Linked DNA regions of Filimonas effusa. The protein of the gene in region 1 binds, or shares a complex with, the protein of each later gene. Links are inferred from orthologs where the notes say so. Each region holds a gene or a part of one and is shown in the gene's direction. Other genes may lie near its edges.

The links.
Region 2: the proteins of accC (region 1) and accD are in contact, whole or in part, in a solved structure (PDB 8UXZ), measured with the Escherichia coli proteins. The link is inferred for Filimonas effusa from one-to-one orthologs.

The regions. Positions count from the first base shown.
Region 1 is NZ_SDHZ01000002.1:168,566-175,782, reverse strand. Bases 2,826-5,806 are described here. They hold accC (acetyl-CoA carboxylase biotin carboxylase subunit), read left to right. Parts: upstream 2,826-3,636; coding sequence 3,637-4,977; downstream 4,978-5,806. Other genes in these bases: ESB13_RS12080 (glutamine synthetase III family protein), read right to left, coding at 5,702-5,806; ESB13_RS12085 (hypothetical protein), read right to left, coding at 5,097-5,501; accB (acetyl-CoA carboxylase biotin carboxyl carrier protein), read left to right, coding at 3,062-3,550; efp (elongation factor P), read left to right, coding at 2,826-2,879. Outside these bases: ESB13_RS12105 (outer membrane beta-barrel family protein), read right to left, coding at 1-1,830; more of efp, read left to right, coding at 2,313-2,825; more of ESB13_RS12080, read right to left, coding at 5,807-7,217. UniProt on the Escherichia coli protein: This protein is a component of the acetyl coenzyme A carboxylase complex; first, biotin carboxylase catalyzes the carboxylation of the carrier protein and then the transcarboxylase transfers the carboxyl group to form malonyl-CoA.
Region 2 is NZ_SDHZ01000001.1:1,747,479-1,754,518, forward strand. Bases 1-2,804 are described here. They hold accD (acetyl-CoA carboxylase, carboxyltransferase subunit beta), read left to right. Parts: upstream 1-845; coding sequence 846-1,763; downstream 1,764-2,804. Other genes in these bases: fbaA (class II fructose-bisphosphate aldolase), read right to left, coding at 1-681; smpB (SsrA-binding protein), read left to right, coding at 2,081-2,521; ESB13_RS06550 (hypothetical protein), read left to right, coding at 2,573-2,804. Also shown: more of ESB13_RS06550, read left to right, coding at 2,805-3,487; ESB13_RS06555 (c-type cytochrome), read right to left, coding at 3,497-3,898; ESB13_RS06560 (YtxH domain-containing protein), read right to left, coding at 4,068-4,376; lipA (lipoyl synthase), read right to left, coding at 4,416-5,369; ESB13_RS06570 (hypothetical protein), read right to left, coding at 5,385-6,179; ESB13_RS06575 (OsmC family protein), read left to right, coding at 6,224-6,634; ESB13_RS06580 (DUF2851 family protein), read right to left, coding at 6,631-7,040.

The DNA.
Region 1 (7,217 bases):
AATAGTAGGGTTCCTGTCATCCGGAACCGCAGTTAAAACACGGGGGCTGTTTTCTATACGGTGGCCGAAATTGAGACTCAGCCCTCTGAATAAAGACAGGTCTGCACTGAAATTATTGATAAGGGTAGGCCGTATCCTGGGATTGCCAACGGCGTAGGAATTGGCGTCGAAATAAATGACATTGGTACTAAGCTCGCGAAAAGCCGGCCTGTCTATTTTACGCGTATAACCGAATGTAAACGAAGACACCCGGCTGCTGCGAAATCTGCTGCTGAAAGAAACACTCGGAAACCATTCCCCGTAAGTTGAATCTACAAGCGTCGTTTGCAACGACCTCACCTTTGTCTCGGTTCGCTCATACCGTAACCCCGTATTCATGGTAAAAGCGCCAACGCGAAAATCAGCTTTCAGGTAGGCAGCGCTGATCTGGTCGTTGATGGCGTTGTTATCTGTATAATTATTTTCAAGGTTGTCTATATTGGTGGAAATCCTTTGGCTCTGTCGTTTCACCTCAGCATACTTTCCCCCTGCTTTCATGGTGATACGCCTGAAAACCGGCGTCTCAAAATCGGCGACCGCACTGTAAACTTCCGATTTGTCTCGATTATCCAGTAAGGTATTGAGCAATGTACTATTGGTATGATTCAATTCCGTGATTTTTTCCGCAGAAATATCAGAAACTTTCGAATAGTCGCCAATAAGCGACAACGATCTTGCACTGTCCATTTTAAACAGGTAATTCAGGCTATAGGTCGATACATCGGCCTTGCCGTTGCCACTTTTATTGACATCCCTGAATACGGTGGCCCTGTCGGTACGCGCGATGGTTTGCGCTGCCTGGGATTTCTCTTTCGAATCCTCACGCTTCAAAGTTACCTGCGCACCAATAACGTGTTTCTTGTAAAAAGCCTGGTTAATGGCGCCATAGATGTTATGGGCAGTAAAAGACGGATACCTGACCGCAGAATTCCGGTTTGTGATAGTATAAGAGTCCTGGAAGTTATTTTCATACGCTTCCTCCAGGTTTTTGTAGCGGTTCGCAGTATAAGAATAGTTGACCGCAAAATCCGTTGACCCAAACCGCCCATTCAAATTGCCACCTGTTGAATTCCTATACCTTTTCGCAAATTGAGCTTCATTATAGAGCTGGAAATTGACAGCGTCTGAAGGTGCCTTTTTAGTGGTGATCTTAATGACTGCATTGCCCGCTGCCGCATATTCCGCTGAAGGGTTCCGGTCTATTTCAAAGCTGACGATATCGCTTGACTGTAGCGTGGCTAGCTCTGCCGGATTCTTTAATTCCCGCCCGTTTAAGAAGATGATCGGTACACCTCTTCCAAACACCGTTATTTTGTTATTGTCATCTACTGTAATACCAGGGCTCCGCCGCAAGGCATCGAATACGTTCCCCGCCTTACTTAAAAAACTGCTGCTTACATTTACGAGAAGCTTGCCGTTTATATTCCTGATCACCGGGCGCGATCCTTTTACGATAACTTCCTGTATCGAAGAAACGGCGCTCTTTAAGCAAATCCGCCCCATATCCGCTTTTGCTTTCAATATAATGGTCTCAAAGCCCATACAGCTGATATGCAGATAACCCTCCGTATGATTACCGGCATAGGTGATCATAAAATGCCCATGTTCATTTGATATGGCGCCATTGATAAACGACGAGTCCGGTAAACCGAATAATACTACATTGGCGAAGGCGACGGGCTTGTTGCTGCTGTCTTGCAAATAGCCTTCTGCCTTTTGCGCAAAGGCCGGATAGGCTATCAGGAAAAGAAATAAACTAACGGTGTGGAACTTAAAATATGTCTTTTTCAAGCCATTGGATTTTAGAAAATGAGTAGTACTGGTCTGCGGCGTGTTGCAGATTGGTCAGATTCTCAGCTCTTTTCTACAATTACTTTGGTAATAACACAATCACGGCGTCTGCCTGATGATCTCCAGGCGGCGAACGAATATAGTGCGTGTTTCTGGCGTTTATAAATAATTGGGATGGACGATCAGAAATCATAATTGAATGGAGATTTTGCACGAAACATATTGCTATATAATATATAAGAGAGTGATGCTTTTACATGCCTAAGTGGTTCTTTTCCAGGGTGCCCACGGGAAAAGGCCTTATAAAACACGATCTCGGAGCCCCTGTATTGAAATCGCCGCGTCAACGGTCATGGGGTTTCCGGTTTTAAAAAGGGGATATCCGGGTTTGATAGACTAGAAAATAGGTCTTACCTTGCGACCTTATGTGCCTCAGCATATTAACCTGGGGGTTTAAAAGTAAAAATTAACAAAATTCTTTTATGGCAACTACATCAGATATCAGCCGTGGAATGATCCTGAAACTTGACGGCAGTCTGTACTCGGTGGTAGAATTCGGAGAAAACAAAACTGCACGTGCAGCAGCGAAAGTGTGGGCTAAGTTAAAGGGTGTTGACAACAGCCGTACTATTGAAAAAACCTGGAATAGTGGTGAAACTATTTTCCCGGTTCGTGTAGAGAAAAAAACTTTCCAGTACCTGTATAAAGATGAAACAGGGTTCAACCTGATGAATAACGAAACTTTCGAGCAAATCGCGCTTGCAGAAGACATGATCGATGCTCCTCAGTTCCTGAAAGACGGCTCCGAAGTATTTGTATTTATCAATACCGAGTCCGAACAACCTATTGGTGCAGAATTGCCTGAGAAAATTGTGGTGCAGGTTACCTATTGTGAGCCAGGTTTACGCGGCGATACTGCTACGCGTGCTTTAAAGCCTGCTACAGTTGAAACAGGAGCTACTGTAAACGTGCCTTTGTTCGTGAACGAAGGTGAGATCATCCGTATTAATACGAAGACCGGCGAGTACGTAGAGCGTGTAAAAGATTAAGCCGATACAACAGATATACAAAAGGATAGCATTTGCTATCCTTTTGTCGCATTATTCATTTAGTTCGGGAAAACATCCCTCTTTTGGCAAAAAAGCTATTATTATGTGAAAATTGCCTATTTTGCCACCCATTTTTGCTTAAAACGAGGTAAAAAAGCAATAAAAACCCCAAAAATCATTATATGGACTTCAAACACATTCAGGAACTGATCAAGGTTATTAATAAAAGTAACATCGGGGAGATTAGCATTGAGGAGAAGGACTTTAAGATAACCATCAAGCAGAAAGAAGACCAGGTGCAGACTGTCTTCGCCGCCCCTGCTGCTCCTGTATATGCTGCAGCTCCGGCTGTGCCACAGCAATTAGCTGCGGCTCCTGCTGCCGCTTTGCCGGCTGCAGAAGCTGCCCCGGCTGCCCCTAAAACCGATAACCTGATTACTATTAAAAGCCCTATGATCGGTACTTTCTACCGTCGCGCTTCACCCGATAAACCACTGTTTGCCGAAGTAGGAACCGAAATCGCTCCCGGTAAAGTGATCTGCATTATCGAAGCCATGAAACTGTTCAATGAAATTGAAAGTGAAATAAGCGGCAAGGTTGTAAAAGTACTTGTTGATGACGCTAGTCCTGTTGAATACGATCAACCTTTATTCCTGGTAGAACCCGCGTAAGAATGTAGAATGTTACAGTAGTATACTGCCAGGCAGTCACTACAGCATTTGACATTTGCATTTATCCTTCAAAATAAATAATAGTCGTGTTTAAAAAAGTACTGATAGCCAATCGGGGTGAAATAGCATTACGTGTTATCCGCACGTGCCGCGAAATGGGCATTAAAACGGTAGCGGTATATTCTACTGCCGATAAAGACAGTCTTCATGTAAAGTTCGCTGATGAGGCAGTATGTATTGGAAAGCCTCAAAGCAGCGAATCTTATCTCAATATTCCCCATATTATGGCTGCTGCTGAAATCACGAATGCCGATGCAATTCATCCGGGTTATGGTTTCCTCGCAGAAAACGCCAAATTCGCACAGATCTGTGGCGACCACGGTATTAAATTTATAGGCCCCACTCCCGAAATGATCAATTCTATGGGTGATAAGATCACCGCAAAAGAAACGATGATCAAAGCAGGCGTTCCCTGTATCCCCGGTAGTGACGGCTTGTTAGGAAGCCTGGAAGAAGCAAAAGAACTTGCTAAAAATCTCGTTGGTTATCCTGTTATCCTTAAAGCTACTGCAGGTGGCGGAGGTAAAGGTATGCGTGTGGTTTGGAGCGAAGAAGAAATGGAGCGCGCTTACAACACCGCTAAAACCGAGGCTGCCGCTTCTTTTAAGAATGATGGCATCTACATGGAGAAATTCGTGGAAGATCCCCGTCACATCGAGATCCAGGTAGCCGGTGACCGCTATGGCACCGTATGTCATCTCAGCGAGCGCGACTGCTCTATCCAACGCCGTCACCAGAAGCTGGTAGAAGAATCTCCTTCTCCGTTCATGACACCCGAATTACGCCAGCGTATGGGCGAAGCAGCTATCAAAGCTGCATCCGCTATCAACTACGAAAGCGTCGGTACCATTGAGTTCCTGGTCGATAAACACAGAAATTTCTATTTCATGGAAATGAACACCCGTATTCAGGTAGAGCACTGTGTTACGGAAGAAGTGATCAACTTCGATCTTATTAAAGAACAGCTGAAAATAGCAATGGGCGAAAAGATCTCCGGATTGAACTATGAACCCCAGATGCATGCTATCGAATGCCGTATCAACGCCGAAGACCCGTATAACGATTTCCGGCCTTCACCAGGCAAGATCACCGTATTACATACGCCCGGAGGCCATGGCGTACGCGTCGACAGCCACGTTTATGCAGGTTATGTGATCCCTCCTTTTTACGATTCTATGATTGGTAAACTTATCACTATTGCACGTACGCGCGAAGAAGCCATCGATACCATGTACCGCGCGCTGAGCGAATACGTGATCGAAGGCGTGAAAACTACCATTCCATTCCACTTACAACTGATGCAGAACGAAGATTTCAGAAAAGGTAACTTCACTACCAAATTCCTCGAAACTTTCCAGATGCAATAATAATTTATTGATGATACAAGAAGAGGTTGGCCTGTTTAAGACCAACCTCTTTGCTTTTATGCCATTCTGTAACCAAATGCCATGGGGGGCTGTACGTGAAACGTATTAAAGCGCTGATATTAACGCTGGGGCTGTTGCCTGGGGCCGCGTCCACCACCGGGCCTCATCATACGACCCATCTGGTTTTTTTGGTAGGTTTCGTAGCGAACATACTCTTCTTCAGAAAGAATAGCTTTCACCTTTTTGTTTGATTCCTCCTGGAGTTCCTTCATCTTAGCCATTTTAGCATCACGGTCAGAAGACTGATCCTGGAAGATCTCTCTTCTCTTGCTACTGGTTTCTTCGAGGATATCGGCTACTTTATTGGCTTTATCATCGCTCAGCTGAACAGAATCCTTCAGGTTTTTGAGGATCATCTCTTTGCGTTGAGCCGGATTGCCGCCACCGCCGCCTGGGCGTTGTGCATAAGCGCTGCCTGAAGCCAATGCTACCAGGACAACAAGGGCTACCATCATCTTTTTCATAACTGACTTTTTTGTATTGCAGTTGGTTGTAACTGCCTTATAAATTTACATCTTCCCAGCTTCTACCGCACGCTTCGTACATCCCGATTCGGCGAAAAAGGGGTGTTTGGGGGGCAAACGGCAAACCATACCTGGAATAAAAAAGCCCATATCTTACGATACGGGCTTTTCTATAAAACCGATGATAATTATAGCTGCTATTAGCGCAACAGGAGCATTTCCCTGTATTTGGGTAAGGTCCAGTCTTCGTCGCTAACCAGGTGTTCCAGTTTGTCAACATGGTAACGGATCTCGTCGAAGAACTTCGCTTTAACTTCTGCTTCGTAAGCAATTGCTTTTTCGCGGGTATTGGTGAGGTTGTTCGCAGCTTTTCTTGCCTCAACCATTTCATTTACTTTGGTGTAAATGATGTTTACACGCTCAGAGATCTCTTTCAGCAATTCTACTTGCGTAGCATAGGCGGCTTCTGGTAAACCAGCAGCTTTCAGGCTGTTGATATTGGTTGCCAGGCTTGTCTGATATTTGATAGCAGCAGGAAGAATGTGGTTAAGAGCGAGGTCTCCCATAACACGTCCTTCAATCTGTACTTTCTTCAGGTAGTTCTCAAGTTCAATTTCATGACGCGCTTCAAGCTCTGTATGTGTGTAAACAGCGTTTGATTCATACAGGTGCTTAGCCTTTTCAGTGATCATCGCGTCAAGTGCCAGCGGAGTGGTTTTTACGTTAGGTAAACCACGTTTTTCAGCTTCTTTAGCCCACTCTTCACTATAACCGTCACCTTCAAACAGTACTTTTTTGCTTTCTACAATGTACTTCTGAATAATGTGCATGATGGCAATCTCTTTCTTCTCGCCTTTTTCGATCAATGCGTCAACATCTTTCTTGAAGGTTTTCAGCGTTTCAGCCATGATAGTGTTCAGAACGGTCATAGCGTTTGCACAGTTGGCGTTGGAACCTACAGCACGGAACTCGAATTTGTTGCCGGTAAACGCAAAAGGAGAAGTCCTGTTACGGTCGGTATTGTCCAGCAGTAGTTCAGGAATGCTGCGGTGCAGATCGAGTTTCAGAATGGCTTCGTCCTGTTCGTCGAATTTATCACTAACTCTTGTTTCTATATCGGAAAGCACTTTTGCAAGCGACTGACCAACGAATACAGAGATGATAGCAGGAGGCGCTTCGTTCGCACCCAAACGGTGATCGTTACCTGCAGAAGCAATAGCAGCCCTTAACAGGTCAGAATAATCATGAACCGCTTTAATGGTGTTAACAAAGAAAGTAAGGAACATCAGGTTGGTCTTAGGCGTTTTGCCCGGAGCCAGCAGGTTTATACCTGTGTCGGTTGCCATACTCCAGTTGTTGTGTTTACCGCTACCGTTGATACCAGCAAATGGTTTCTCGTGCAGTAATACACGCAGCTTATGACGTTTAGCCACACGGCTCATGACGTCCATCAGCAGGGTGTTATGGTCAACAGCAATGTTAACTTCTTCGAAGATAGGAGCACACTCGAACTGAGCAGGAGCCACCTCATTGTGACGCGTTCTCAAAGGAATACCCAGCTTGTACGACTCTTCTTCGAAATCGCGCATGAAAGCATACACTCTCTCAGGAATAGAACCAAAGTAGTGGTCTTCCAGTTGCTGACCTTTCGCAGGAGAAGCACCAAATACGGTACGTCCGCACTGAACCAGGTCTGGACGGGCATTCGCCAGGGCT
Region 2 (7,040 bases), on another replicon or contig:
GGGGCTATAAACGCCGTGCACATTACCGAAAGACGCTGCGATGGTAAACATGGGGCTTACTTCGTTTAAAGCTTTGTAAGCTTCAGCCACTTCGGAAGGTTGGGTATAGAGTTTGGAGTTTTCAACACCAGAGTTGTCGACGCCGTCTTCTTCACCGCCTGTTACGCCCAATTCGATTTCGATGCTCATACCGAGGGGAGCCATTCTTTTGAAGAAGGCTACAGAGGTTTCGATATTTTCATGCAGGGGTTCTTCGGAGAGGTCGAGCATGTGAGAACTGAACAGGGGGCGGCCGTTTTTGGCTTTAAATTCTTCGCCGGCTTTGATGAGGCCGTCGATCCAAGGCAGCCATTTCTGGGCGGCGTGGTCGGTGTGCAATACAACGGGGACGCCATAGTATTGTGCAACGTTATGAATATGAAGCGCGCCGCTTACGGCGCCGGCGATGTTAGCCTGCAGGTTATCGTTGGGCATACCTTTACCCGCGATAAACTGGGCGCCACCGTTACTGAACTGAATGATAACGGGAGATCCCACTTTGGCAGCAGTCTCCAATACAGCATTGATGGTATTGGTGCCTATGGTGTTAACGGCAGGCAATGCAAACTTATTTTGTTTGGCATCGGCATACAAAGAAGCTAACTCTTCGCCGTATAATACACCGGCATTGTACTTGGCCATCTTGAAAGTTTTTAGGTTTTAGAATAATTAGGTTTAGTTATTATACTAGGCGATGCAAAATAAACGTATAAATCACGAAGATTCAAAGGAAATTAGTGGCCATCTGTGAGCCGTGATAGCTCAAACTGCTTATTTTTGCTATCCTCAAATTCCTAACGGATATTATGAACAAAGAAGAAGATTTCGATTCGAACCTAGCGGGCGAAGAAGGAAGCCAGCAATCAGCTGAAGCCAAAGAGCGTTGGTTTCGCCGCCTTCGTAAGGGCATAACCACTTCTACTGCCGATAAAAAGGAGACGCCAGAAGGTTTGTGGAGTAAATGTCCTGAGTGCAATTATATATGCACTACCACTGAGCTTGCCGAAAGTATGTATGTATGTCCGAAGTGTAACTACCATCATCGTATTGGCAGTGAAGACTATTTCAATATCATATTCGACGATAAAACATATACGGTTCATTTCGATAATATCATCAGTAAAGATTTTTTGGGTTTTACGGATCTGAAGCCTTACCAGAAGCGGCTTGACGAGATACATTCCAAGACTGATCTGAAGGACAGTATGCGTGTGGCTCATGGCAACGTACTTGGCAGCGGCCTGGTGGTTGCGGCTATGGATTTTGAGTTCATTGGCGGTTCGCTGGGAAGTGTTATGGGTGAGAAGTTTGCCCGTGCGGTAGACCTGTGTATAGAGCTTCATTTGCCTTTCCTGGTAATATCGAAGAGCGGGGGCGCCCGTATGATGGAAAGCGCTTTCAGTTTGATGCAGTTAGCGAAGACTTCGGGAAAATTATCGCAGCTGAGCGATGCCGGTCTGCCATTTATTTCGATGCTTACCGATCCTACGTTTGGTGGTATTTCGGCGAGTTTTGGGATGCTGGGGGATCTTAATATAGCTGAACCTGGTGCGTTAATTGGTTTTGCGGGTCCGCGTGTTATCAAGGAAACGATCAAAAAAGACCTGCCGGAAGGTTTCCAGCGCAGTGAGTTCCTTCTTGATCATGGTTTCCTGGATTTCATTGTTGACAGAAAGACTTTGAAGGAGAAACTTGCGCAGGTAATTACGTTATTCAACGGTTAGAACAGACGCCAGCCAGCGGGTTTGTAGTTTTGGGAGACCAGTTGTTACAGCTCCTGCGTTTCGTAATAACCTTACAGTCAAAAGCGAAAAAGAGGCCTACTACTACCCTTTTTCGCTTTTGACTTTTTATTTTTGCAGACTGTACCTGCTAAGCGGGTTATGTATACTTTAACATTTTAAAAGCCAAAAAGCAAAAGCAAAAAAAGAAAGAGCGTTTATTTTTGATTTTTACTCCCTTATTATCAGGGGTTCCAGCAGGCTTGTTTTGGCAGGCTCACCCGGAATTTGGCATCAGACCTTTGAATTGCACAATTGATATGGCAAAAGAGATGAACAACAGGCAGGCCTATTTCAATTACTACATAGAAGATAAATATGTAGCGGGAATAGTGTTGCTGGGAACGGAAGTAAAATCGATACGTGATGGCAAGGTAAGCTTCAATGATGCTTTCTGCCTGTTTGATGACGGAGAGCTTTGGGTAAGAGGTTTATATATTGCTGAATATGCGCGTGGCACTTCGAACAATCATATAGCAGTTCATGACCGTAAGTTATTGCTGACAAAGCGGGAGCTGAAGAAAATGGGGGTTAAAATGAAGGAGAAGGGGTTTACCATAGTGCCGTTGCGTGTTTTTTTAAACGAGAAGAACCTGGTAAAGGTGGAGATTGGCCTGGGAAGAGGTAAAAAGCTGCATGACAAGCGTGATACGATAAAGCAGCGCGATGCCGACCGTGATCTGAAGCGCTATATCGGTTAGAAGACAATTAGCACGATTCTTGAATAACTCTGCAAAATCCCGCCACCATAAATGAAACGTCATTATTTTCTGTTGTTGTTGTGTGTACTTATGAGTGTTGCCACTACCTTACAAGCCCAGACGGTGAAAGGGAAATGGTATGGCGTAGGTAATGTTAATATAGATGGCAGTGCCAATAACTATCTCTGTGAGCTGATCCTGGAGCAGAAGGGCAGTGTAGTTACGGGGGAGTTCAATTATTTCTTTCGCAATGGTTATTTCAGCAATAAGATAAAGGGTACTTACAATGCGACCAAGCGGCAGTTAAAGATCAATTTTATGCCGATGATCTTTTATAAGACGGTAGATGCGGCTATGGGGGTAGATTGTATGATGGAAGGAACCTTTACTTTAAAGGCATCGAAAATAGAGACCACGCTTTCGGGGCGTTTTACCAGTGATGACCTGCATACTTACAGCTGTGCTCCTATCAATGTAAAGTTCACAAAATTGCTGAAGGAAGTGCCTTTCCAGCAGCTTGTTGAAACAGAGATAGAGAAGCAGGCGAAGGATACCCTTGTTCGTCCTGCCGAGTCGCCTATACAGAAACTGCAGCGGGAAGCTTCTATCCAGCTGAATATGCGTACCAAAGAGATCGTGAAGGAGCTAGAGGTATCGGAGGATTCTGTAAGGATAGATCTATATGATAACGGAGAGTTTGATTATGATACCGTTTCCGTGTTCTATAATGGCAAGCTGGTTCAGCATAAGCAATTGCTGGAGACGCGCAAGCCTATTACCTTCAAAGTAGCGGTAGATTCTATTGCAGCCAATAACGACCTGGTGATGTTTGCAGAGAATCTTGGCACCATACCTCCGAATTCGGCGTTGATGATCATTACGGATAAGGATCATCGTTACGAGATAAACCTGACCAGTACTTACCAGAAGAATGCGGCTGTGCGGTTACGAAGGAAAAAGGAGTGAGCCGATGGCCTACTCCTCCGGTAATTCGTGACCGCGGTGGCAGGTGGCGCATGAAACTGCCTGGATCACCTTTGTAGTATCGGTGGCCGGGGTGAAATAGCGGCGATTGATGTCGTTTGTCATACGGATCATTTCGCGGGTCGTTTCTTTTTCGGGTTTGGCGTCGCTGGCGAAATCGGGACGATTAGGGTCCATTTCGCTCTGGGCATGGCAGAAGTTACATTTTACGCCCAGGGCCGTATTATAGCCACGCATGATCTGCTGGAGGCTATCGCGGCTGATATCCTGGGGCAATACTTTCAGATTACGTTTACGGGGTTGCTGATAGGGTTTGTAGGCGGTTACGCTGATAAATACGGCAGCGTTCAGCAACAGCAGTACGACTGTTTTCTTAGAGTGGGGTTTCGACATATCATCAATTATTAAGGGAAGATAGGAAAAAGATAGTAGCTGGCGGGTGAATAACAGGCAGTTACAGAAAGAAAAAGGGATAGGACCTGTTATGGAGGTTCTATCCCTTTTTTATTTCGCAGCGAGAGCGATGTGTTTATATAATGCTCTGCTGTGCTATTTTATTATGTTATGAAACAGACGCAGCTTCTTCTTTAAGGTGATTATAGCTGTTTTTGCTGGATTCTATCAGTTTGAGAATACGTGCACGAACATCATCTTTTAAGCCGTCGACTTCACCTTCGAAGATGGATTGTAATTCGTCGAGTTCCTGACCTGCGTGGCCTCGGAGCCGGCGAAGTTTTCTTTTCCAGGTATCAGCTGTGTCAGAGATCTTCTGACGCGTTTCTTTACCGGAAGCTGGCGCTACCAGCAAGCCTATAGCTACACCGGCTACGAGGCCGGATAACGTACCTACTAAAATTTTTTGTACACTCATAGGAATGTTTTTTGGGTAATGAATAGTGTTTCTATTCTATTATCCAAGAACCTTGCCAGCCTCTTCGCGTTCGGCGAGCCATTTACGGCGGCCATAGCCTTGCAGGACATGGCGTTCGCTATGATAGGAAGAACGGACGAGGGGACCGCTTTCAACATAGTCGAAACCAAGCTCGTAGGCGATTTCGCGGAGTTCTGCGAACTCGTTGGGGTGTACAAAACGGTGAACGGGAAGATGTTTTTGTGTGGGTTGCAGGTACTGTCCCAGGGTAAGAACGTCTACATTTACTGCGGCGAGGTCTTCGAGCGCCTGGATCACTTCTTCTTTGGTTTCGCCAAGTCCGAGCATGATACCTGTTTTAGTACGGCGGCCGCCCTGTTTGAGGTATTTGAGCACTTCGAGGCTGCGCCTGTATTTGGCCTGGATGCGCACCTGACGGCTCAGGCGTTCCACGGTTTCCATGTTATGGCTTACTACTTCGGGAGCGGCGTCGATCACGCGCTGAATATTCTCTTCCTGGCCTTTGAAGTCGGGGATGAGCGTTTCGAGTGTAGTACCCGGATTTAATGCTTTTACGGCTTTAATGGTATTGTACCAGATGATGGAGCCACCATCTTTCAGTTCGTCCCTGTCGACGCTTGTAAGCACGGCATGTTTGACTTTCATGAGGTGGATGGCTTCGGCGACCCGCTGCGGTTCGTCCCAGTCGACGGGATCGGGTCTACCTGTGGCTACGGCGCAGAAGCCGCAGCTACGGGTACAGGTATTACCCAGGATCATAAACGTGGCGGTACCTTCTCCCCAGCACTCTCCCATATTCGGACAATTACCGCTTTCACAGATGGTGTGAAGCTTGTGATTGTCAACCAGATTACGAACGTTCTTATAGCTATCCCCTATTGGAAGTTTTACGCGCAACCAACTGGGTTTTTTAAGTTTAGCCTCCGGTTCTGCAACTGTTTCTGTCTTTGTAACGATCGGTAATTCACGCATAGATGCAAAATTAGGTCACTTTCTCTTACCAAACACCAACGCTACGTGTGCATTGAAAAAGAACTTTTTATCGGATCCTGTCACCATAATGGGCATATCCTTGGTATAATATTCAGCGTTCACCCCCACTTCGAGTGCAGATAACAAGTCGTTAAAGCGGCCATAATCGAATCGCAGGGCGAGCCTGGCATGTACACCGGGTACATAATCGATGTTGCCGAAGCCTTTAAAGGGGCCGCTGCTTCCTACGATAGCTCCCGGGTCGAGGAAGACCGTTTTATTATCGTTGTAGCGGATATCTTTTTCTACTCCGCCTTCATTTACTACGAGGTAATAGGGTTTAAGCATACCGAGGGAGAGGCCTCCGCCGTAGATGGCAGATACGGCTACGCCGTTACGGTTACCTTTTCCTCCTATCATGTATTGTTGTGCAAGTCCGCCTTTGAGGTAGTAGAAGTTATTTTGTTTGCCGAAGATGAAGGGATTTCCGTAGTAGAAGAATCCGTCGCCGCGGGTTCTTTTTTCTTCTTTGGCGTTTTTGCGTTCACCGAGTTCAATCCACCACAGGTTTGTTTTTGTGATGGTTTTATACTTGCCATGTTCATAGAAGATGCCATAGCCATCGGTATTGAGCTTAATGCCGAATTCGCCCTGCTTATTGAAGATAAGGGCGCCTTCTTCCTCCTGCTTTATCAACTGGTTAATGCGTTGCTTCCGTTCTTCTTTCTTCTGCTGCCTAGTGTTGGCAGTTTGTCCAAATCCGGCCGCCGTAATGATAACTGCTATCGCTACTAAAAATGTTTTCTTCACAACGAATTGTTTGATAGGCGTAAATTTAGGCAAATTTTTCTCCAATGACTTCACAAATAATTTATACCGGGAATTTAAGAACAGAGGCAAAACACCTGCAGAGCGGAACAGTCATTGAAACCGATGCGCCTGTCGATAATCAAGGCAAGGGTGAACGATTTTCCCCTACCGACCTGGTAGCTACGGCGCTGGGCAGCTGCATATTAACCACTATGGGAATCAAGGCCCGGGATATGGAAATAGACCTTGAGGGCACTACAATAGATGTGACAAAAGTTATGGTAGCCGACCCGCGCAGGATAGGCACTATAAAGGTGGTATTACACTTCCCTCCCGGTTTGCAGGTAAGTGAAAAGGATAAAACCATACTTGAGCGTACTGCGCATGCCTGCCCGGTAGCTCAAAGTCTTCATTCTTCACTGGTACAGGAAATAAGCTTCCACTGGAACAACTAAGTGGCTCCGCTGGTCCTTAGTATTTTGTTTCCTATTGCACAATTGAGGCAGCGCCTGCAGTTGCAGTAGTTGCCGGTAAGTTCGATCAAAGCCTGGGTATCTGTTGCGTTATGAACGGATATGCCTGCTTTTACCCATTTGCGGGTAATGGTGTTTTGTTCGGGCGGGATCTGTGACAGCCAATCGATGGCCCTTTGCTGGATCTCCGGTATCTGTTTGTACCTGCCATAAGCAAAAAGCAATGGTATCACTGCATTTATGATAATGCCGGCTGTGGCAGCCTTACCCAGTTTTTTAGGCTGGAACGATGTGTTATCGTTGAAGCTGTAGTGATAATGCCAATAGTCGTTGGCGGTAGCCTCGAAAAACGTTATCACCGAGGCCAGGTCTTCTGTTTCGGTGATGA